Regions from separate parts of the Streptomyces sp. ATCC 21386 genome, predicted to be linked through region 1. Evidence: riboswitches for the same ligand, from Rfam matches in the RefSeq annotation. Region 1 holds a riboswitch; each other region holds the start of a gene.

Region 1 (5,916 bases):
ACGAGGAGCTGGCCCGGTTCGCGGCCGAGGGCCCCACGGCCGAGGAGATGGAGCGCGCCCAGGCTCAGTTGGAGCGCGAGTGGCTGGACCGGCTCGGCACGGTCGCGGGCCGCGCCGACGAACTGTGCCGCTACGCGGTCCTGTTCGGCGACCCGAAGCTCGCCCTGACGGCCGTCGACCGGGTCCTGGAGGTGACGGCCGACGAGGTCCAGGAGATCGCCAAGGCCCGCCTGAGGCCCGACAACCGCGCGGTGCTCGTCTACGAGCCCGTCGCGGGCGAAGAGAGCGCCGAAGAGGAGACCGCCGCGGCCGAGGCCGCCGAAACCACCGACGAGACCGAGGAGTCGGCGAAGTGACCGAGCTCGCGACCATGGACTTCCACCCGCAGCCGCAGGCCGGCGAGGCCCGGCCCTGGGCGTTCCCGGCGCCCGAGCGCGGCACCCTGGACAACGGCATGACCGTGCTGCGCTGCCACCGGCCCGGCCAGCAGGTCGTCGCGGTGGAGGTGCTCCTCGACGCTCCCCTGGACGCCGAGCCCGCCGGCATCGAGGGCGTCGCCACCATCATGACCAGGGCCTTCTCCGAGGGCACCGACAAGCACACGGCAGAGGAGTTCGCCGCCGAGCTGGAGCGCTGCGGCGCCACCCTCGACTCGCACGCCGACCACCCCGGTGTGCGGCTGTCCCTCGAAGTGCCGGTGTCGCGGCTGGAGAAGGCCCTCGGCCTGCTCGCCGACGCCCTGCGGGCGCCGGCGTTCGAGGACGCGGAGATCGAGCGGCTGGTGGCCAACCGGCTCGACGAGATCCCGCACGAGACGGCCAACCCGGGCCGCCGGGCCGCCAAGGAGCTGTCCCGGCAGCTGTTCCCGGCCACCTCCCGGATGTCGCGGCCCCGCCAGGGCACCGAGGAGACCGTCGAGGGCATCGACTCCGCGGCCGTACGCGCCTTCTACGAGCGCCACGTGCGCCCCGCGACGGCCACCGCCGTGGTCGTCGGCGACCTCACTGGCGTCGACCTCGACGCCCTGCTCGCCGACACCCTGGGCGCCTGGACCGGTTCCCCGGGCGCGCCGCGGCCCGTGCCGTCGGTGACCGCCGACGACACGGGGCGCGTGATCATCGTGGACCGGCCCGGTTCCGTGCAGACCCAGTTGCTCATCGGCCGCGTCGGCGCCGACCGGCACGACCGCGTGTGGCCGGCGCAGGTGCTCGGCACCTACTGCCTCGGGGGCACCCTCACCTCCCGCCTGGACCGCGTCCTGCGCGAGGAGAAGGGTTACACCTACGGCGTGCGGGCGTTCGGCCAGGTGCTGCGGGCCGCGCCCGACGGTTCGGGCATCTCGATGCTCGCCATCAGCGGTTCCGTCGACACCCCCAACACCGGTCCGGCGCTCGATGACCTGTGGACGGTGCTGCGCACCCTCGCGGCCGAGGGCCTGACCGACGCCGAGCGCGACGTCGCCGTGCAGAACCTCGTCGGGGTGGCACCCCTCAAGTTCGAGACGGCCGCGGCCGTGGCGAGCACGCTGGCCGACCAGGTCGAGCAGTACCTGCCGGACGACTACCAGTCGACGCTGTACCGCCAACTCGCCGCCACCGGCACCGTGGAGGCCACCGCGGCGGCCGTGAGCGCCTTCCCGGTGGACCGTCTGGTGACCGTCCTCGTCGGGGACGCAGCGCAGATCGAGGAGCCCGTCAGGGCCCTCGGAATCGGCGAAGTCACCGTCGTCCCGGCCGAGTAGGGGGCGACCGGACGGACGCGTGTCAGTGGGGCCCTGGTGACGGAACAGTCACCAGGGCCCCTGTTTGTCCGTATTGATGGCGGAGGTTGTGTGTCTGCCCTGTGGCGTAGTTAACAAATCCTGTGATCCGTTTGTTATTTCGAAGACGTCCCACTTAGCGTCGGTCCGGCTGTTCGTCAGAAGTTCGCCGCAGCCGCGGCACCGGACAGTCATCGCCGAGTCCCCACATGGCGCGAGCCAGGGGAGCCGGGGACCCATCACAGTCCCTGGGGTGAATCGGGTGCCCTTCGCGGAGCGACGCGAAACGAGGGGTGGCCGTAGGAGACCTTCCTGCTCCGAACCCGTCAGCTAACCCGGTAGGCGAGAAGGAAGGAAAGGACCAGCCACTTCATGGCGTTCACCCGCGCCCCCGGGAAGCACCGCCGTCCGAGCCGTGTGCAGCGCGCGACCACGAGGAACGTGGGCGTGGCCGCTCTCACCACCACCGGCGTCTTCGGCACCCTGGCCGGCCCCGCGCTCGCCGCGGAGGAGCCCGCCGTCGAGCAGACCGGCCTGAACCAGATCATCACCCTCGGCGACACGGTCGCCGACCAGGTCGACGCCCAGGCCGCCGCCCAGGAGCAGGCGGCCGAGGTGGCCGCGGTGAAGAAGAAGGCACAGGAGGAGGCCAGGAAGGCCGCCGCCGAGAAGGCCGAGCAGGAACGTGCCGCCGCCAAGGAGCGCGAGGAGATCAAGGCCCGCGCCGCCCGCGCGGCCGAGCGTGAGCGCCTCAACGCCTATGTCGCCCCCATCAGCGGCTCCTACATCTCCACCGGCTACAAGACCGGCGGTGCCGTCTGGTCCTCCGGCAGCCACACCGGTGTCGACTTCCACGCCGCGTCCGGCACGGCCGTCCTCGCGGTCGGCGCCGGCACCGTCGTCGAGGCGGGCTGGGGCGGTGCCTACGGCAACAACATCGTCATCAAGATGAACGACGGCACCTACACCCAGTACGGCCACCTGTCGTCCATCGGCGTCTCCGTCGGCCAGACGGTCACCCCGGGGCAGCAGATAGGCCTCTCCGGGGCGACCGGCAACGTCACCGGGGCGCACCTGCACTTCGAGGCCCGGACGACGGCCGAGTACGGCTCGGACATCGACCCCGCCGCGTACCTGCGTTCGCACGGCGTGAACGTCTGACGCGTACCCGACGCTTCCCTGGAGGCCCCGGCTCACCGAGCCGGGGCTTTCCTCGTTCGCGCATACCCGCCGTGTGACGTAGCTCCTGTCCAAAAAATATCCTCGGATTCCGGTCCGCCATCGGAAATTCCCGCCCGCTGCAATAGAGTCGCTGGAACACACGTCAATCATCGACGTTTCACGGGGATTAAGGCGGAGGTCGGTCATGCGTATTCCGGCGCACTCGGTATGCACGGCGATCCGTGATGACATCGTCGCGGGTGTCTACGAGCGCGGCAGCCGGCTCACCGAGGAACTGCTCGCCCGCCGGTACGGCGTCAGCCGGGTGCCCGTGCGCGAGGCCCTGCGCACGCTGGAGGCCGAGGGGTTCGTGGTGACCCGTCGGCACGCGGGCGCGTGCGTCGCCGAGCCGACCGAGCAGGAGGCTGCCGACCTGCTGGAGATGCGCATGCTGCTGGAGCCCCTGGGGGCCGCCCGCGCCGCGCAGCGCCGTACGGAGGCGCACCTCAAGGTGTTGCGCGGCCTGGTCAGGCTGGGCCAGGAGCGGGCCAGGAGGGGCAACAGCGAGGATCTGCGCTCCCTGGGCGGCTGGTTCCACGAGACGCTCGCACAGGCGTCCGGCAGCCCTGCCCTGACCTCGACACTCGCCCAGCTGCGGCACAAGATCGCCTGGATGTACGCGGTGGAGGCGCCGTCCGACCCCGTGGAGTCGTGGGCGGAGCACGGCAGCATCGTGGACGCGGTCGCGCGCGGCGACAGCGACCGGGCCCGGACGATCACGTCCCTGCACACCGAGCGGGCCACCGCCGCGCACCGGCTCCGATTTCCGGCCGGGGGCGGCGGGGCGGAGCGTCCGGAGCGTGTGAGGACTTCGCAACACCCCGTAAACATGCCGAGCCTGCGGCATTAACACGTACGCCGTATACAAAGAGGGAAGAATTCCGAGGGGCATTTTTTCTGCTGCCCGCAGACCGGAAATAAGAGGTAAATGCGAAGGGCCCGTCCGATAAAATGGACGAGCCCTTCGATGTGTGCGGGGGTGGCCTTTCAGGCCTTTCCGCTCGGGTTACCTGGTCGCTCAGACCGTCTCGGGGAGTTCTTCCAGCCCCTCGGCGACGAGCTTCGCCAGACGGTCGAGCGCGACGTCCGCGCCCTCGGCGTCGGAGGCGAGCACGATCTCCTCGCCGCCCTGGGCGCCGAGGCCCAGGACCGCGAGCATGGAGGCCGCGTTGACGGGGTTGCCGTCGGCCTTGGCGATCGTCACGGGGATACCGGAGGCCGTGGTGGCCCGGACGAAGATGGATGCGGGGCGGGCGTGGAGGCCCTCGGCCCAGCCGACGTTGACGCGGCGCTCAGCCATGTGATGCTGCCCTTCAGGTGTCTCGGGTGCTGCAGAGAGGTCTAGACCGGGTTGTCTAGACCAGTTTCCCATATGGGGCGACGTACCGGAACGGGCCCACGGCCTGACCACGAACCGGCTGTCGCGCTTGTGTTGTGCTTCTGTCGTGCCACCCCAGACTGCCCCGCGCCGTTGTCGGACGCGAGCCGTACTCTGGGGCCCATGCAGACCTCGTCGGACCGGCACGAGTACCCCGCCCACTGGGAGGCCGACGTGGTGCTGCGCGACGGCGGCACCGCACGCATCAGGCCCATCACCGTTGATGACGCCGAGCGTCTCGTCAGCTTCTACGAGCAGGTCTCGGACGAGTCGAAGTACTACCGCTTCTTCGCGCCGTACCCTCGCCTGTCCGCCAAGGACGTCCACCGCTTCACGCACCACGACTTCGTGGACCGGGTGGGGCTCGCCGCCACCGTCGGCGGCGAGTTCATCGCCACCGTACGCTACGACCGCATCGGCGCCGACGGCATGCCCGCGTCCGCGCCCGCCGACGAGGCCGAGGTCGCCTTCCTCGTGCAGGACGCCCACCAGGGCCGCGGCGTCGCCTCCGCCCTGCTCGAACACATCGCCGCCGTGGCCCGCGAGCGGGGCATCAGACGCTTCGCCGCCGAGGTGCTGCCGGCCAACAGCAAGATGATCAAGGTGTTCACCGACGCCGGGTACCAGCAGCAGCGCAGCTTCGAGGACGGCGTCGTCCGACTGGAGTTCGACCTGGAGCCCACCGACCGCTCCGTGGCCGTCCAGCGGGCCCGGGAGCAGCGAGCCGAGGCCCGGTCCGTCCAGCGGTTGCTCGCCCCCGGCTCGGTCGCCGTGATCGGCGCGGGGCGCACACCGGGCGGAGTGGGCCGCAGCGTGCTCGCCAACCTCCGGGAGGCGGGGTTCACCGGGCGGCTGTACGCGGTGAACAAGGCGCTCGGGGAGGACGAGAAGGAGCTCGCCGGGGTCCCCGCGCACCGGTCCGTCACCGACATCGAGGGGCCCGTCGACCTCGCGGTCGTCGCCGTCCCCGCCGCCCACGTCCCCCAGGTCGTCGCCGAGTGCGGGGAGCACGGGGTGCAGGGCCTCGTGGTCGTCTCCGCCGGATACGCCGAGAGCGGGCCCGAAGGCCGCGAACGCCAGCGCGAACTGGTGCGCCAGGCTCGCACGTACGGCATGCGCATCATCGGGCCGAACGCGTTCGGGATCATCAACACCGCCCCCGACGTCCGGCTCAACGCCTCGCTCGCCCCCGAGACCCCGCGCTCCGGGCGCATCGGTCTGTTCGCCCAGTCCGGCGCCATCGGGATCGCGCTGCTCTCCCGGCTGCACCGGCGCGGGGGAGGGGTCACCGGGGTCACGGGCGTCTCCACGTTCGTCTCGTCCGGCAACCGGGCGGACGTCTCCGGGAACGACGTCCTGCAGTACTGGTACGAGGATCCGGACACCGATGTCGTCCTGATGTACCTGGAGTCCATCGGCAACCCTCGTAAGTTCACCCGACTCGCCCGGCGCACGGCCGCGGTCAAGCCGCTCGTGGTGGTGCAGGGGGCGCGCCATGGCTCCGCGCCCCTGGGGCACGCCGTGCGCGCCACCCAGCTGCCGCACACCACCGTGTCCG
Region 2 (5,916 bases), 4.3 Mb from region 1:
TCGAACCCCGAGTCTCTCAACGCCCTGGGCACGCCCGTCGGGTACACCCTCCACCCGGAGGGCAGGCCGACCCTGCTCGCCGACCCGGGCTCGTCCATCGCCGCCCGCGCGACCTTCGCCACCCGGCATCTGTGGGTCACCGCCTACGATCCCGGCGAGCGCTACCCCGCCGGCGACTTCGTCAACCAGCATCCCGGCGGCGCGGGCCTGCCCGCCTACACGGCCGCGGACCGTTCCCTCGACGGCCGGTCGCTCGTCGTGTGGCACACCTTCGGCCTCACGCACGCCCCCCGCCCGGAGGACTGGCCGATCATGCCCGTCGACCGCACGGGCTTCAAGCTCACCCCGACGGGCTTCTTCGACCGCAACCCGACACTGGACGTCCCACCGGCCGCAGCCGTCTCCCACGGCTGCTGCGATGCATGAACTGCTTGCGGTGGCCGGTCTGGCGGCGGCGGTGGTCTGCCTGGCCGGTCATCTGCCAGGGCCGGTGCACGGTTGGGGGCCGCACGCCGCCGTCACGGTGGTGATGGCCGTGATGGTCCTGCCGGGCGAGCGGTCGGGCGGGGCGGCGCTCGCCGGTACCGCCGCCGTCGCGGCGGCCGCCGTGTGGCGGCTGTGCGCGGGGTGCCCGGGGCGCGGCAGAGCCGCCGAGACGGCCGACCTCGCGGCAATGGCACTGCTGACGGCGGCGCTGCCGTGGGGAACGGCCGTGCCGCACCACGGAACCGGTGCCGGAACGGGGGCCGGCGGGCTCGCGCTGCTCGTGGCCGCCTGCTGGGCGGTGACGCGGACGGGAACCGTGATGTTCTCTCAACTACGCGGTGGACACGGCCCGTCGGCGCGACGGCAGGACGCGGCGGCGGTCCTCATGGTCGCGGCGATGACCGCCATGGCATGGTGAAGCGGCACAGGCGGGCGCCGGTCCCGTCGGAGGAAGGGAGTCGGCGGGCTCATGCCGAAGATCGTCGACCATGACGCGCGCCGTCGTGAGATCGTCACGGCGGTGTGGGCGTTGATCGCCCGCGAGGGGCTCGACGCGGTCACGATGCGCGATCTCGCCGCCGAGGCGGGGTACGCCAACGGGGCCCTCGCCCCGTACTTCCGCGGCAAGGACGACATCCTGCTGGCGGCCTTCCAGTACGCGGTCGAGAGCACCGACGTGCGTGCCGCGCGGGCCATCGGCGACACCACCGGGCTCGTGGCGCTGCGCCGACTGTGCCACGAGATCATGCCGCTGGACGAGACACGGCTTCTGGAGGCCCGGGTCGTCGTCGCGTTCTGGGGCCGCGCCCTGCACGACCCGCGGATGGCGACCGTCCACGTCACCGCCGTGCACCGGTGGCGGCAGCGGATGACCGACTGTCTGGCCGAGGCCAGGGCGGCCGGCGAGATCCGGGGCGCCGCGCCGGACGAGCGGAGCGCCGACGCGCTGCTCGCGGTGCTGGCCGGTTTCCAGGTCAACGCGCTGCTCGTACCGCACACCGCGACGCCGGACCACCAACGGGCCGCCCTCGACAGCCTGCTGGCGTCCTTCTAGCGCCACGAAGGCCGCCCATTCATCTCATGAACCCGGATCATGAACCCGAAGGTCCGCCCGGGACCTGCATGTGGGGGCGTTCCTCGCCACCACCGCCCTGCGCGAGCGCGGCATCATTTCCGAGGATCGCCCGACGCGGCCAACCTCACGGCCCGAGCCTGGGCACAGTCCGGCAAGCAAGACGGAGAGGTATACGAGAGGAACCGGTGGTTGAGGCCTCCTGGGGGGTGTTCTGAAAGTCCTGTGCGGTGCCCGCACCGAACACCGCTCCTTGACGGGCGAACGTTGCCTGCCGCGGCACCAGGTTTCTCAGGCCACCGCTCGTCCCTCAAGCCACGAACTCGGCCGCCCTCAAGCCACCGTCTCGATCCGCAACCTGATGTCGTCCGGCGACAGCTGCCCCTTCGCCGTCACATGGTCCCCGGAGGACTCCCCCCGCAGCCGCCGGCCGATCCACGGCACCAGATACTCCCGCGCCCACTGGATGTTGTCCCGCCGCATCTCCAGCGTCCCGCGCGGCGGCAACGGCGGCCACGGCTGATCGGGATCCGCCGGAACCTCGACCCCCAGCACCTGCCCTGCCCGCAGAGCGACCCGCGTGTGGCCCTCCGGGGAGAGATGCAGCCGGTCCAGGTCCCAGGCCCGCCGGTCCTGCACCGTCTTCAGCGACCACAGGTCCAGCACGGGGCACCCGTACCGGTCGGCGATGGCCCGGACATGCAGGTTGTACGTGGCGATCTTGCCCCGCAGATGCTTCAGCACCGGCACGTCACGGGTGTCGAACCCGGTCGTCACCATGACCGTGCCGACGGCCGAGGTGAGCCTGACGACCGCCCGCTCGAACCGCTCCGCGACCTCGTCGGGATCGGTGCCCGGCCGGATGATGTCGTTGCCGCCCGCGCAGAAGGAGATCAGATCGGGGGCGAGTTCCAGCGCCCTCGGCACCTGGTCCTCCACGATCTGGTCGAGGAGCTTCCCCCGCACGGCCAGGTTGGTGTAGTCGAAGTCGCCCTCGGGCAACCGGTCCGCGAGAAGCACCGCGAAACGGTCGGCCCAGCCGACGAACCGCCCGTCGGGCCCGGGATCGCCGACGCCCTCGGTGAAGCTGTCCCCCAGCGCCACGTACGACCCGATCATTGCTCTGCTGCCCTTCGAATCGTCTGTCACATCGGGCCATGATTCACCTTCGGATGTGACCTACGCGACCGTAACAAGGGCTTGACGGACGGTGAGATAGACCACGTGTCAAGTGTCGGTCAACCCGGAATACCCGGGCCCCGTCAGTGGAGCCTCCACACCCCGAAGCCCTCGAACCGGAAGTCACTCCACTCCACCACCGCACAACACGGTGATCATGAAGCCGCCACGGCCCAAACCGCACGCGACGGTCGCACGCCCGCAGCCCCCGGGGAACGCCGAAGGCCGGACCCCGGTCAGGGGGTCCGGCCTTCGGCGGGCGCGGCGGCGGGATCAGATGCCGACGCCCTTCGAACGGAGGTACGCCAGCGGGTCGATGTCCGAGCCGTAGTTCGGGCTGGTGCGCATCTCGAAGTGGAGGTGCGGTCCGGTGACGTTGCCGGTCGCGCCCGAGAGGCCGATCTGCTGGCCGCCGCTCACGGCCTGGCCGGCGGAGACGGAGATCGAGGACAGGTGGGCGTACTGGGCGTAGTAGCCGTCGGCGAGCCTGATGACGACCTGGTTGCCGTACGCGCCGCCCCAGCCGGCCGAGACGACGGTGCCCGCGCCCACGGCCTTGAGGCTGGTCCCGGTCGGGGCCACGAAGTCGACACCCGTGTGGTAGCCGCTGGACCACATGCTGCCGGCGGTCTTGTACGCGGTACCGACGGTCGCGCTCAGGATGGGCCGGCTGAAGCCGGAGGCGTTGGACGTCGAGGACTGGCCGCTCCCCGTGGAGGTCGACGCCTGAGTGTCCTTCGACTCCTGCTTCGCCGCACCCGAGGACTTCGAGGACTCGGCGGGCTTGGAGGACTCGGCGGGCTTCGAGGACTCGGCGGGCTTCGAGGACTGCGACAGCTGCGGCTTGGAGGAGGAGCGCGACGTCTCGCTCGACGCGGCCCGCTCACCGATGGTGAGCTTCAGCCCCGGGTGGATGAGCGAGGGGTCGGAGCCGACCGCCTCGCGGTTGTCCGAGTACAGCCGCTTCCAGCCCCCCTCGACGTCCTGCTCGTCCGCGATCTTCGCAAGGTAGTCGCCGACCTTGACCGAGTAGGTCTTGGGAGCCGCCTTCTTGGTGGCGGTTCTCTCCGCCTGCGCGGCCTTCTCGGCCTGCTCGATCCGCGCGCCCGCCTCGGCCGCGGCTTTCTCGGCGGCGATCGTGGTCGCCTTCTCGGAGACACCGGAGACGGTGCCGCTCGGGGTCGCGGCGTGGGCGCCTGCGGCCCCGATCAACGGCAGCGCGAGCGCCGCGCCACCGGTCCCGGCGGCGGCGATCGAGCGGGTGAAGCGCTGGGACTTCGGACGGCGGTGCTTACCCTTCGCGGGCATGACGAATTCCTCTCCGGCGCCTGCGAGGTGAGCTGTCGGGTGCGGACTGGAGATGTCCGGCCGTGTTTGCGCACGGCTTTACCCCTAGCCGTTCCGGAGACCGGAACAGGCGGTGATTCCTGTGGGTCCCCCGCTCCTGCCGTGGATCGGGTCGGTACGCGGCTCCGGTCGGCGGCAGGATTGGGCGTCCGTCCGGATTGACGCCGAACGTAAGCGACTTGTGCCCACAGAAACAACCATGGGGACTTTCTGTGCGTCTTCCTCCCTGATCCTTACTTCAATCCGCCATCACGCTCCGTCAATGAACGGTCTAGCGCGTATTCCAACCTCCCTGGAAATCAGCGCGAATTACGTGGACATGACGGCAACGGAACGTCACGAATATGACGCTGCTCACGCGCTTACGGCCCAGTAGGCTTTATTCCGGGGCTTGTTGGAATTACAGCTCCATTTCGGACAGATCGCTCAAGTGCGACGCAGGCGGATAACCTTCGCATCGAAGTCGCCACGCAGCCCCGTCGGCAATCCATGGTGCGTCAGCACGGCACCTCGGTACGTTTCGCCCGTTTCGCGGCACTCGTACGTCGCCGCCGGGTCCAGCCCGCGCAGCCGGAGCGGGGCGAGCGGCTCTCCGTAGTGCTGGGCCTGGAGCAGCGCGAGGACGACCACCTCGTCATCCTGGACGTACTCCACGGCGCTCAGCCCTCCCGTCGGCGGCCGCAGTCGGTACAGGTCGCCCCGCTGCACGACCGGCCGGATCTCCTTGTACAGCTCCACCCACTCCCGGGCCTCGGCGAGCTCCGCCTCGCTCCACTCCGTGAGGTCGCCGCCCACGCCGAGCACACCCGCCATCGCGCTGACGAACCGGAACCGCAGCGAGCTGACCCGCCCGTTGAGCTGGTTGTTCGGGCTGTCGGTGACCCACGCGGCCATGCTCCGGGCGGGATGGATCTGGCTGAAGCCGTGCTGGATGGCGAGCCGGTCGAGCGGGTCGGTGTTGTCGGAGGTCCACACCTGGTCCGTCCGCGCCAGGACCCCGAGGTCGATCCGGCCGCCGCCACCCGAGCACGACTCGAACGCGACCCCCGGGTGCGCGGCCCGCAGCCGGTCCAGCAGGGCGTAGAAGGCGTGCACGTGCTCCACCCACAGCTTCTGCGGATAGGGCTCGCCGGGCCAGCCGGCGTCGGTGAAGCAGCGGTTGAAGTCCCACTTCACATAGTCGATCGGGGCGCTGGACAGGAGGGTGTCGAGCCGCTCCCAGAGGTATTCCTGGACGTCCTCGCGCGCGAGATTGAGTACGAGTTGATTACGCAGTTCCGTCCGCTTTCGCCCCGGTTGGAACTGTGCCCACTCGGGGTGCGCCCGGTACAGCTCACTGTCCGGGTTGACCATTTCCGGCTCGACCCAGATGCCGAACTGCATCCCGAGGGCGTGCACCTGCTCGGCGAGCGGCCCCAGCCCCTTCGGGAAACGGTCCGGATTGGGGGTCCAGTCGCCGAGGCCGGCCCGGTCGCTGGTCCGCGCCCCGAACCAGCCGTCGTCCACGACGAACAGCTCGACCCCGATCGCCGCGGCCCGCCGTGCGAGCGCCCCCTGCTGCTCCTCGGAGATGTCGAACTCCGTGGCCTCCCAGGAATTGAAGAGCACCGGCCGGTCCCGGTCCGCGTCCGGGATGACATACGCCCGCTGGTACGCGTGCCAGGCGCGGCTCGCCCCGCCGAAGCCGGAGTCGCTCCACAGGCCGGCGAAGACGGGCGTGGTGAACGTACCGCCCGTCTCCAACAGCAGCAGTCCGGACTCGTCGTAGCCGGCGCCGCCGGTGATCTGCACGCGGGCGTCCGGAAGTTGGGCCACAGCGATCCGCCAGGAAC
Region 3 (5,916 bases), 6.5 Mb from region 1:
TTCGACCCCGGACTGATGGGCACCCTGCCGGACCTGTACGTCCCGGCCACCTCGGCGCGGCACTGGCAGGCACTGCTCGATCTCGCCGCGCGGAGCGGCTGGAAGCACGAGTACCTGGAAGGCAGCACCCCGCTGGCCGTGCCGAGTGCCGCCCACGCCCTCGCGCGACCGGTCGGCGCCGAATGCCCTCAGCTGAGGGTGTGGCCGACGGGGGGCATGCTCGCGATCTTCCGTTTCCTCTCGGACGAGGAGATCGACTTCGACATGGACCTGCGGGAGATCCAGGGCCAGGACCGGCTCGACGCGTTCTGTGGGTTTCTGCGTGACCTCGGCCGCCACCTCGGCAAGCCCGTCGTGATGTGCCCCGAGGGGGCGTACGACCACCCGGTGCTCGGCTACGACCCCGTGCTCGGCCGCGTCCGGGTGCTGGGTGACTGAGGCCCGTCGACCCCGGGGGTGCGCGGGACGACCAGACCCTGGCCGGGAGGGAGGTCGCCCGGGGCGCCCGCTACCGTCGACGGGTGACCGAGCAGCCCGCACCCACCCCCACCGGCACTCCCGCGGCATCCCCCGCGCCCGACCTGTTCACCTGGGAGTTCGCCACCGATCCCTACCCGGCGTACGCCTGGCTCCGGGAGCACGCGCCGGTCCACCGGACCCGGCTTCCCAGCGGTGTGGAGGCCTGGCTGGTCACCCGCTACGCCGACGCCAAGCAGGCCCTCGCCGACGCGCGCCTGTCGAAGAACCCCGCGCACCACGCCGAGCCCGCCCACGCCAAGGGGAAGACCGGCATCCCCGGTGAGCGCAAGGCCGAGCTGATGACCCATCTGCTCAACATCGATCCGCCGGACCACACGCGGCTCCGCCGCCTCGTCTCCAAGGCGTTCACACCCCGCCGCGTCGCCGAGTTCGCCCCGCGGGTCCAGGAGTTGACCGACCAGCTCATCGACCGCTTCGCGGAGACGGGCGAAGCAGACCTCATCCACGACTTCGCCTTCCCCCTGCCCATCCACGCCATCTGCGACCTGCTCGGCGTCCCCCGCGAGGACCAGGACGACTTCCGGGACTGGGCGGGCATGATGATCCGGCACGGCGGCGGCCCGAGGGGCGGTGTCGCGCGCTCGGTCAAGAAGATGCGCGGCTATCTCGCCGACCTCATCCACCGCAAGCGGGACGCCCTCACCGAGCACCCCGCCCCCGGCGAGGACCTCATCTCCGGCCTCATCCGCGCCTCCGACCACGGCGAGCACCTCACCGAGAACGAGGCCGCGGCGATGGCGTTCATCCTGCTCTTCGCCGGCTTCGAGACGACCGTCAACCTCATCGGCAACGGCACCTACGCCCTGCTCACCCACCCCGAGCAGCGCTCCCGGCTCCAGACCTCCCTCGCCGCGGGGGAGACCGCGCTGCTCGAGACCGGCGTCGAGGAACTCCTGCGCTACGACGGCCCCGTGGAACTCGCCACCTGGCGCTTCGCGACCCGCCCCCTCACCGTCGGCGGGCAGGACATCGCCCCGGGCGACCCCGTCCTCGTCGTCCTCGCGGCCGCCGACCGCGACCCGGCCCGCTTCGAGGACCCCGACACCCTCGACCTCTCCCGCCGTGACAACCAGCACCTCGGTTACGGCCACGGCATCCACTACTGTCTCGGCGCCCCCCTCGCCCGCCTCGAAGGCCAGACCGCGCTGGCGACGCTCCTCACCCGCCTCCCCGACCTTCGACTCGCGGTGGATTCAACCGATTTGAGATGGCGAGGGGGGCTCATCATGCGGGGATTGCGCACGCTTCCGGTGCAATTCACCCCGCAGGGGCGGTTCGTGGGCGGCGCGTGAACGGTACGTAGTAGTACCCGGGCAGCCCGTAGCACTACCGCATTCCATGGCGGAAAATGACGCTCACTCAACTCTGTGATCTTCACGTGATCTACGCTGCATTAACTTGTGACAACTGATCGACTGCGGCTACGTTCACACGTCAGTGCGAAGGGGCATCGCTTCCCTTCGCACCGGTCACTGCTGTCGTGTGAAAGGCAACCGCATGCTCTCCGGGAACGGTCGTCACCGTCGCCCCCGTCAGGCACCCGCCCTCCTCGTCGCGGCCGGAGTGACCGGCTCGGCCATCGCGATCCCCCTGCTCGGCGCCACCGGCGCGAGCGCGGCCAGCGGAACCACCTGGGACCAGGTGGCGGAGTGCGAGAGCGGTGGCTCCTGGAGCGCGGACACCGGGAACGGGCGCTACGGCGGCCTCCAGCTCACCCAGGCGAACTGGGAGAAGTACGGCGGCCTCGACTACGCGACCAGTGCCGACCAGGCCAGCCGTTCGCAGCAGATAGCCGTCGCCGAGAAGGTGCTCGCCGACCAGGGCGTCGGCGTCTGGGCCACGTGCGGTCTGCTGCACAACCTCGGTGGCGACTCCGGTTCGGCCGACGTGGACACGGGCGTCGCGGACGACTCGGCGAAGTCGGGCGATTCCGCCGAATCATCTGATTCATCCGGTTCGGTCGACTCCTCCGGTTCCGTGGATTCTTCCGACTCGGCGGATTCAGCAGATTCGGCAGATTCGGCAGATTCATCTGATTCGTCCACTTCGGCCGGGAAGGCCGACGGGTCCGGCTCGGCCGGCTCCGCCTCCGGCGACGCCGACGGCTCCGCCAAGGCCGAGGCCGGCACGGACGACTCCGCGACCTCCGAGGGTGCAAAGTCAGACAAGTCTGCACAGAGCGACAGCTCTTCGGTCGACGAGAGTGAGGCCGGCACCGGCCGCCACCGCGGCGCCAGCGCCGACGAGAGCGCCGCCGCCGACGCGGAGGCCGGCACGGACGGGGCCGAGGGTCCTCGCGCCGTCGACGCCACCCCCTCCGGCCGTCACGCCTCCCGTGGCGGCGACACGGCGCGGGAGGCCGCGGACGGCGCGTACACCGTCCGTGCGGGCGACAGCCTGACGCGGATCGCCAACTCGCTGGACCTGACCGGTGGGTGGCGCGAGCTGTACGCCGAGAACGAGACCACGGTCGGGACCGATCCGGACCTCATCCTGCCCGGTCAGACCCTCGAAGTCGGTGCCGAAACGGGCGAAAAGTAGCGAGAGTTCGGGTCACCTTTCGCCCATGAATGCCCGTTTTGATCTCTGTGGGAGATGAATCACAGACCCCCTGATCGTCTTTGAAATTCGGGCAATCACCTGTTTACGGTCGTGACCGCTCGCCACAGCGGGCCCCTGCGGTCGGTACGCCGAATCCTGCCAACGGCCGCAAGGAACAGTCGTCGCGTCAAGCGCCGTAGGCAGGAGCGGGGGACCCAAGGTAAGTGCCGGGTCCGGTGGTTGCGGCCCTTCGGGGGCGTACGTCCGGAACCGGCTCGGGGTGAAGCCGCGCCACGTGAGCCGAGAGGCGAGCGGGTGCGGCCGGGCAACTCAACCGGCCCGAACCCGACAGCTCACCTCGCAGGCGTCGGTGAGGGGATCTCTCCATGCTGTTTTCCAGCAAGGGCAAGCACCGTCGTCCGTCCAAGGCCGCTCGCGCCATCGCCGTCGCCGGTGTCACCGGCGCCGCCGCCGTCGCCGCCCCGCTGATGGCCGCCGGCAGCGCCTCCGCCGCCACCGCCTCCGAGTGGGACGCCGTCGCCCAGTGCGAGTCCGGCGGCAACTGGTCCATCAACACCGGCAACGGCTACTACGGCGGTCTGCAGTTCTCCGCCTCCACCTGGGCCGGCTACGGCGGCACGCAGTACGCCTCCACCGCCGACCAGGCGACCAAGGCCCAGCAGATCGCGATCGCCGAGAAGGTCCTCGCGGGCCAGGGCGAGGGTGCCTGGCCGGTCTGCGGCAAGGGCCTGTCCAGCGCCTCGTACGACGGCGCCGCCGCCTCCTCCTCCTCGAACTCCGGCTCCTCGCAGAAGAGCACCGAGAAGAGCAGCGAGGAGAGCCGCGCCTCCCGTTCCTCCGAGCGCGCCACCGTCGAGACCCCGACCGGCAAGAAGGTCGAGAAGGGCGACGGCGAGTACAAGGTCGTCAGCGGCGACACCCTCAGCACCATCGCCGAGAAGAAGAACGTCAAGGGTGGCTGGGAGAAGCTCTTCGAGCTGAACAAGGACATCATCGACGATGCCGACTTCATCTACCCGGGCCAGCAGCTCCACCTGAGCTGACCCCTGGCGTAGGCGACGGCCACCACACGCCTGCCGCCCCCACGGCCGCCCCCATGGCCGGGCAGGCGGGGCGGGTTCGGCTGGGCCGAGAAAATCGGGCCGCTTCCCAGCTGAACCACCGCCCGCTCACATCCGTGTCCTCCGTAGTGAAGACCCCGTGAGGCCGTCCCCCCGTCCCCACGGGCTCCCCGCCCCGGTGCGCATTCCCCCGTACGCACCGGGGCGGGGTTTTTTCATGCCCGTGCACCCCTCGGGCCCGCCCCATCGGACCCTTCCGGTTCACTTTCTCGCCCACCCCCCTTTGTTCCGGACTGGAACAATGGGTACCGTCTGTCTGTCCACGGGACGGTCGGTCGGCTGCCGACGCGCCCGGGGCGGTTAGGCTCTAGTCGCAAGGCCCGCGGGCCCCGCACTTCCGCGTCACATCCCATGAAGGAGATGCTCGTGCCGTCCATCGACGTCGTCGTAGCCCGGGAAATCCTCGACTCGCGAGGCAACCCCACCGTCGAGGTCGAGGTCGGCCTCGACGACGGCAGCACCGGTCGTGCCGCCGTCCCGTCCGGCGCCTCCACCGGTGCCTTCGAAGCCATCGAGCTGCGCGACGGTGACCCCAACCGCTACCTCGGCAAGGGTGTCGAGAAGGCCGTCCTCGCCGTGATCGAGCAGATCGGCCCGGAGCTCGTCGGCTACGACGCCACCGAGCAGCGCCTCATCGACCAGGCGATGTTCGACCTGGACGCCACCGACAACAAGGGCTCCCTCGGCGCCAACGCCATCCTCGGCGTCTCCCTCGCCGTCGCCCACGCCGCCTCCGAGGCCAGCGACCTGCCGCTCTTCCGCTACCTGGGCGGCCCGAACGCGCACCTGCTGCCCGTTCCGATGATGAACATCCTGAACGGCGGCTCGCACGCCGATTCCAACGTGGACATCCAGGAGTTCATGATCGCCCCCATCGGCGCGGAGTCCTTCTCCGAGGCCCTGCGCTGGGGCGCCGAGGTCTACCACACCCTCAAGAAGGTGCTGAAGACCAAGGGCCTGTCCACCGGTCTCGGCGACGAGGGCGGCTTCGCCCCGAACCTGGAGTCCAACCGCGCCGCCCTCGACCTCATCATCGAGGCCATCAAGGAGGCCGGTTACACCCCCGGCGAGCAGATCGCCCTGGCGCTCGACGTCGCCGCCTCCGAGTTCTACAAGGACGGCGTCTACACCTTCGAGGGCAAGGAGCGCTCCGCCGCCGAGATGACCGAGTACTACGCCGACCTCGTCGCGTCGTACCCGCTCGTCTCCATCGAGGACCCGCTGTTCGAGGACGACTGGGCCGGCTGGAAGACCATCACCGACAAGCTGGGCGACAAGGTCCAGATCGTCGGCGACGACCTCTTCGTCACCAACCCCGAGCGTCTCGCCCGCGGCATCGAGGAGGGCTCCGCCAACGCCCTGCTGGTCAAGGTCAACCAGATCGGTTCGCTGACCGAGACCCTGGACGCCGTCGAGCTGGCCCAGCGCAACGGCTTCAAGTGCATGATGTCCCACCGCTCCGGCGAGACCGAGGACGTCACCATCGCCGACCTCGCCGTCGCCGTGAACTGCGGCCAGATCAAGACCGGCGCCCCGGCCCGCTCGGACCGCGTCGCCAAGTACAACCAGCTGCTGCGCATCGAGGAGATCCTCGACGACGCCGCGGTCTACGCCGGCCGCAGCGCCTTCCCCCGTTTCAAGGGCTGACGGCAACAGTAGGAAGCGTCGTACGTACGTCCCCGTACCGGTCCCG
Region 4 (5,916 bases), 7.3 Mb from region 1:
GCGACTGCGGTCCGCAGCTGCGCGAGGCGGTGGAGCGGATCGCCGACCGCGGCGGCGTCCTCCTCTACCTCCGCCAGGAGGGCCGGGGCATCGGCCTGTACAACAAGCTCGACGCGTACGCCCTCCAGGACCAGGGCCTCGACACCTACGAGGCGAACGCGGCGCTCGGGCTGCCGGAGGACGCCCGCGACTACACGGCGGCGGCCCAGATGCTGGGTGCCCTCGGCATCGACGAGCTGGACCTGCTCTCCAACAACCCCGACAAGGCGCAGCAGTTGCGCGACCTCGGCGTGGCCGTGCGCGACCGTGTGCCCACGGGCGTCTTCACCACCGCCCACAACGTCCGCTACCTGCGCGCCAAGGTCCTCCAGACCCAGCACACGCTCCCCCTGCACGAGCTGACGGGCGCGACAGGACTGACCGGCCTCTCGGCGGGCTGAGCCCCGCCCGCCCGCCGCCCCCTTCCCGCCCGCCGCCCCCTTCCCGCCCTCCGCGCCCCTCCCCCCGTCTCCCCGCTAGCCCACTCGGCCCCGCCGACTCGCCGTGTCGGCCGCCCCCCGAAACCCTGTAGCCGTGGGGCAGCGAGAGGACGCGGAGGGCATGCGGGAGCCGGGTGGGCGGCGGTTCTCGTACGCCCGCACGCTCGCCCGTGCGCTTCCCGTGCTGCTGATCGCCGTCGGCCTCTTCTACGACCACTTCACGCCGCGCGAGTTCACCGCGGTCCCCTTCTTCACCGCCGCGCCCCTGGTGGCGGCCCCGCTCTTCTCGCTGTTCGGCACGGTGGTTATCGGCGCCGCGTCGGGGGTCGGGATCACCGGCGTACGCCTCTACTACGACGACGCGGGCCATGAAGACGCGATCACCGAGATCACCACGGTGGCCACCGTCGCCGTACTGGCCGTACTGATCAACCGCCTCGTCCGCCGCAGCGACGCCCGGCTCGCCACCGCCCGGGAGATCGCCGAGGCGGCGCAGCGGGCCGTGCTCCCGGTGCCGCAGGAGCGGATCGGCGGGCTGGAGATCGCCGCGCGGTACGAGGCCGCGCAGGCCGGGGCGTCGATCGGCGGCGATCTGTACGCGGTGCAGGACTCACCCCACGGCGTACGGCTCATCGTCGGCGACGTACGCGGCAAGGGACTGGGAGCGGTGTCGGCGGTGGCGGTGCTGATCGGGGCGTTCCGGGAGGCGGCCGAGCAGGAGGCGACGCTCGAAGCGGTGGCCCAACGGCTGGAACGGGCGCTGGCCCGGGAGGGGACGCGGCGGGAGGCCGCACGGAGGGACGTGGCGGTGGAGCGCGAGGGGTTCGTGACGGCCGTGCTCGCGGAGTTCCCGCACGGCGCGGTCCGCGCCCGGATCGTCAACCGGGGCCACCCCTCGCCCCTGCTGCTGCACGCCGACGGCACGCTGTGCATCCTGGACACCCCGCAGCCCGCGCTGCCGCTCGGCATGGACGACCTGGGCACCTGGCCGGACCGCGCGGAGGAGACCGGGTTCCCGCCCGGCGCCACGCTGCTCTTCTACACCGACGGTCTGTCCGAGGCGCGCGACGCGCACGGTGTCTTCTACGACCCGGCCGCGCGCCTTTCTGGCCGGGTGTTCACCGCCCCGGGCGCCCTGCTGACGACGCTCGCGGAGGAGGTGCGCCGGCACACGGGCGACCGCACCACGGACGACATGGCCCTCTTGGCGGTCCGCCGCCCGTGAGCTGTGGCGGTCCGCCGCCCGTGAGCTGTGGCCGCCCGAAGTCCGTGAGGTGTGATCGTCCGACGTTCGTGAGGTGGAGATGTCACCGAGCGTGTCCGGCCCGCCGTTCTCCGTATAAGAACTGACGTCACGTCAGGGCAACTGTTACTCGCAAGTCAAGGTCAACTCGCCCGTTTTCGGCCCCTCATGACCCGTAAAGTCCAGCGCGGAGAACGGAACGATCATGCAGAACAGCTTGGAATGGAGTGCTCGCGTCTATTAACGTTCGATAACGCAGCGCGGTCGTCCCAGCCGTCACAAGAGACGGCTCCGTGCTCACGCGCCGAATCCCGCAAGGGAACCGGGGAACCACCACCCTGGGGTGAATCGCACGGAAACCGCCGTGGCAGTAGGCACGACGGTTTACGCGCGTAGGAGACCTTCCTGCTCCGAACCCGTCAGCTAACCCGGTAGGCGAGAAGGAAGGAAGGAGTACGCCCACGTGGCGTCGAACCGGTCCGCGACCGAAGCCCCGTTCGTGCCGGCCCAACGTGAAGGCGAGAGCCAGACGTTCGGCTACGGCAGCTACAACAGCGACAACGAGGGCCCCTGGCAGGAGTGGAACCCCAGCGAGGATTCCCTTCGCCCCGTTCGCGGTCGGCACCGCGTGGCCAAGAAGACCGGCGTACTCGCCCGTAACGGACTCGCCCGTAGCTCCACGGTTCTCGGCGTCGGTGTCATAGCCGCCGTCAGCGGTGCCGGGATGGCGAGCGCGCAGTCCGGCAAGGCCCCCGTCTCCATATCGATGCCCGACATGCCGAACGTCGGCTCGGTCTTCGAGGACGAGGCCGACGAGCCGGAGCCCGAGGGCTCCACCTCCCCCCTCAGCAGCGCGGGTCTGATCGCCGCCGACACCGAGCAGGGCACCGCGGACGCCGGAGAGGCGCTGCGCGCCCGCATCATGGCGCAGGCCGAGTCCCAGCAGGACGCCTTCGACAAGGCTGCCGCCGAGGCCGCGCAGACCGCCGCCGCGGAGAAGGCCGCCGAGCAGGCCGCCAAGGAGAAGAAGGAAGCCGAGGCCAAGGAGGCCGCCGCCAAGAAGAAGGCGGAGGAGGAGGCCGCGGCGAAGAAGGAAGCCGAGCGTCTCGCCGCACTGGCCAAGCAGTTCGCCCTTCCCACCTCCTCGTACACGCTCACCTCCACCTTCGGTCAGGCCGGCCCGTACTGGTCCTCCGGCTACCACACCGGCCTCGACTTCGCGGCCCCCACCGGCACCCTCATCAAGGCCGTCCACAGCGGCACCATCACGCAGGCCGGCTACGAGGGCTCCTACGGCTACAAGACCGTTCTCACCCTCGATGACGGCACCGAGATCTGGTACGCCCACCAGTCCTCCATCGGCGTGAGCGTCGGCCAGAAGGTCGCCACCGGCGACGTCATCGGCCGCGTCGGCGCCACCGGCAACGTCACGGGCGCCCACCTCCACATGGAGGTTCACCCCGGCGGCTCCAGCAGCGGCATCGACCCGGCGGCCTGGCTCCGCAGCAAGGGCCTCAACCCGTAACCGCCGGCCTCACCCCGAAGCAACGACGCCGCGTACGCCCATGGGCCTACGCGGCGTTCGTCTTGTCCCCTGTGACGCCCCCGACCTCCCTGGATCTCCCTGGACCTCCCCGGACCTCCCTGGACCTCCCCGGGTCCCCTCGGCTCCCCTCGGCTCCCCGAGAACTCCCCCGCAGAAGGGTCGGCAGACATGGCGAAGAGCGCACTTCTCGTGATGGACGTCCAACGCGACGTCGTGGCCATCGCGGACGACGGGTCCGGCTATCTGCCGCGCCTGCGCAGGGCGATCGACGGAGCACGGGCCGCCGAGATCCCCGTGATCTACGTCGTGATGGGGTTACGGCCGGGCGCTCCGGAGATCAGCCCGCGCAACAAGGTGATGGCGAACGTGGTGCGGGCCGGCCTGTTCACCGAGGGCGAGCCCGGCACCGAGATTCATGACGAGGTCGTGCCCCGCCAGGGCGAGGTCGTGGTCACCAAGAGACGGGGAAGCGCGTTCTCGGGCAGCGACCTCGACCTGGTGCTCAGGGCGCGCGACATCGACAGCCTCGTCCTCACCGGCATCGCCACCAGCGCCGTGGTGCTGTCCACCCTGTGGCGCGCCATCGACCTGGACTTCGGCGTCACCGTCCTATCGGACGGCTGCCTCGACACCGATCCCGTGGTCCACACGATGCTCACCGAGAAACTGTTCCCGCAGTGGGCCGAAGTCCTGACGATCGAGGACTGGCTCACAGCCATCGCGTCGCGCCGGTAGTCATCACCGCCCTGGACTACCCGGTGAAGGCCGGCAAGGTCCGCGCGGCTAGAACCGGTAGGGGTTGTACGCGGGGTACGCCGCCGTCCCGTAGACCCCATACGCCGCTCCGTGCCCCCCGCACGCCCCGTACGCCCCGCACTCATGGCTGTACTCGTACCCGAGCCCGTGCCCGTAGCCGTATCCGTATCCGTAGCCGTACCCGTGCTTCGCCCCCACCTCCCGCCCCGCATACCCCATGGCCGGCCGAGCCAACTCCCGCCTGCGCCACAGCTCGAACAACAACTCCCGCTCCCGCAGCGAGAAGTCGCCCCCGGCCCGCCCCCGCAACCCCCGATACCGATGGAAGGCCAGCTTCGTCGCGAACACCTCGTACTCCGCGACCGACCGAGCCCCCGCCTTCCCGAAGTGGTGCGCCGCATACTCCCGCGCCACCCGGCGCCCCCGCATCGACCCCAGCACATACGGCTCGACCGGCGTCAGCCACCCCGCGGCCGCATACGCCGGCAACGCCTCCCGCACGGTCCGCAACTCTCGCTGCCGAGCCCAGATCACCCACCACGTCAGCAGCCCGAACGCCGGCACCATGAACCCGGCGTACACGGCGAAGAACCCGTACTCCCCGAACGTCGCCGACCCGTTCCAGACCGCGTGCATCCCCATGGCGAGCAGCAGCCCGCCCGCCGGTACGAGCACCCGCCGCGCCCGCTGCCACTCCGCGGAGAACGCCGCCACCCCGAACCCGATCCCCGTCAGCACGGTGAACAGGGGATGCGCGAACGGCGACATGATCACCCGCACGAAGAACGTGGCCGCGGTGACCGACGCGAGACCGCTCCCCCCGCTGAGCTGGTCCGTCCCGAACGCGGTCCCCAGGTACAGGATGTTCTCGGTGAAGGCGAACCCCGTCGCGGTGAAGCCCGCGATCACCACCCCGTCCACGACCCCGGTGAAGTCCCGTCTCCTGAACAGGAACACGAGTAAGACGGCGGCTGCCTTGGCGGTCTCCTCGACCACGGGAGCTATGACGGTGGCGCCCAGGGTGTCGGCGTGCGAGGGATCGGCCGTGGCCGTCGCTATCCACCGCGTCGCGAAGCTGTTCGCCACGATGGCTATCAGCGCCGCCGCGCACGCCCCCCAGGCGAACGCGAACACCAGGTTCCGCCAGGGCCCGGGCTCCACCCGGTCCAGCCACCGGAACGCCGCCATCAGCAGAGGTACGGGCAGCACCGCGAGCCCCAGCCCGACGAGGAACCCCTCCGTGCCGGTCTGTTCCCGGACGAGCGCGAGGATGACGAGCCCGGAGACCGCGAGCAGTGCTATCAGCGCCCCGTATCTGACGCTCTTCCGCTGCCACCAGCGAGTGGGCCTGAACGCATACCCACCGGTGGAGCCGCTGGGGTGCGTCGGGTAGGGGGAACTGGTGGCCATTGCATTGACCCTAACGAGGGACGGGCGCCGCCCGCGACGGCGCGTGGTACGCCCCGCCGGGCGGTGAAGGCAAGTCGTCAGGCGCCTGTGGGGGGCAGTTCGGACTGCTGCTTCTGCTCCTGGTCCTGCTTCCGCTTCGGATTCCGCTCCTGCTCACGCTGCTGTACGCGGCGGAAGAGCAGATCGTTCACCACATGACCCTTGTCCAGTCCCTGCCCCTCGAAACGGGTCAGCGGCCGGAAGCCGGGACGTGGCGCGAACCCGCCGTCGGCCCGGGTGTTCTCGAAATCGGGGTGCGCGGTGAGCACTTCCAGCATCTGCTCGGCGTACGGTTCCCAGTCCGTCGCGCAGTGCACGATCGCCCCCGGCCTGAGCCGGGACGCGACGAGGGTGAGGAATTCCGGTTGGATGATGCGTCGCTTGTGGTGCCGCTTCTTGGGCCAGGGGTCGGGGAAGTAGACCCGCAGCCCGTCCAGCGAGTC

The links. A riboswitch is a leader RNA that binds a small molecule or an ion and turns the genes downstream of it on or off. The one in region 1 is predicted to bind cyclic di-AMP.
Region 2: another riboswitch for cyclic di-AMP. It lies ahead of GWK25_RS27925 (M23 family metallopeptidase); the one in region 1 lies ahead of GWK25_RS09610 (M23 family metallopeptidase).
Region 3: another riboswitch for cyclic di-AMP. It lies ahead of GWK25_RS37495 (transglycosylase family protein); the one in region 1 lies ahead of GWK25_RS09610 (M23 family metallopeptidase).
Region 4: another riboswitch for cyclic di-AMP. It lies ahead of GWK25_RS40690 (M23 family metallopeptidase); the one in region 1 lies ahead of GWK25_RS09610 (M23 family metallopeptidase).

The regions. Positions count from the first base shown of each region.
Region 1 covers NZ_JAAVVL010000001.1:2,213,663-2,219,578, forward strand. Annotated here, with positions in the region: gene GWK25_RS09600 (pitrilysin family protein) at 1-356, shown strand, start outside; gene GWK25_RS09605 (pitrilysin family protein) at 353-1,741, shown strand; cyclic di-AMP (ydaO/yuaA leader) riboswitch at 1,945-2,119, shown strand; gene GWK25_RS09610 (M23 family metallopeptidase) at 2,132-2,920, shown strand; gene GWK25_RS09615 (GntR family transcriptional regulator) at 3,126-3,830, shown strand; gene GWK25_RS09620 (HPr family phosphocarrier protein) at 3,999-4,280, opposite strand; gene GWK25_RS09625 (bifunctional GNAT family N-acetyltransferase/acetate--CoA ligase family protein) at 4,482-5,916, shown strand, end outside.
Region 2 covers NZ_JAAVVL010000001.1:6,500,773-6,506,688, forward strand. Annotated here, with positions in the region: gene GWK25_RS27905 (primary-amine oxidase) at 1-426, shown strand, start outside; gene GWK25_RS27910 (hypothetical protein) at 419-904, shown strand; gene GWK25_RS27915 (TetR/AcrR family transcriptional regulator) at 956-1,540, shown strand; gene GWK25_RS27920 (SGNH/GDSL hydrolase family protein) at 1,892-2,677, opposite strand; gene GWK25_RS27925 (M23 family metallopeptidase) at 3,011-4,045, opposite strand; cyclic di-AMP (ydaO/yuaA leader) riboswitch at 4,050-4,208, opposite strand; gene GWK25_RS27930 (alpha-galactosidase) at 4,511-5,916, opposite strand, start outside.
Region 3 covers NZ_JAAVVL010000001.1:8,756,453-8,762,368, reverse strand. Annotated here, with positions in the region: gene GWK25_RS37510 (hypothetical protein) at 1-438, shown strand, start outside; gene GWK25_RS37505 (cytochrome P450) at 522-1,832, shown strand; gene GWK25_RS37500 (transglycosylase family protein) at 2,038-3,081, shown strand; cyclic di-AMP (ydaO/yuaA leader) riboswitch at 3,264-3,463, shown strand; gene GWK25_RS37495 (transglycosylase family protein) at 3,468-4,145, shown strand; gene eno (phosphopyruvate hydratase) at 4,584-5,870, shown strand.
Region 4 covers NZ_JAAVVL010000001.1:9,478,527-9,484,442, reverse strand. Annotated here, with positions in the region: gene ribA (GTP cyclohydrolase II) at 1-440, shown strand, start outside; gene GWK25_RS40695 (PP2C family protein-serine/threonine phosphatase) at 601-1,704, shown strand; cyclic di-AMP (ydaO/yuaA leader) riboswitch at 2,015-2,175, shown strand; gene GWK25_RS40690 (M23 family metallopeptidase) at 2,186-3,247, shown strand; gene GWK25_RS40685 (cysteine hydrolase family protein) at 3,437-4,003, shown strand; gene GWK25_RS40680 (PrsW family intramembrane metalloprotease) at 4,052-5,434, opposite strand; gene trmB (tRNA (guanosine(46)-N7)-methyltransferase TrmB) at 5,512-5,916, opposite strand, start outside.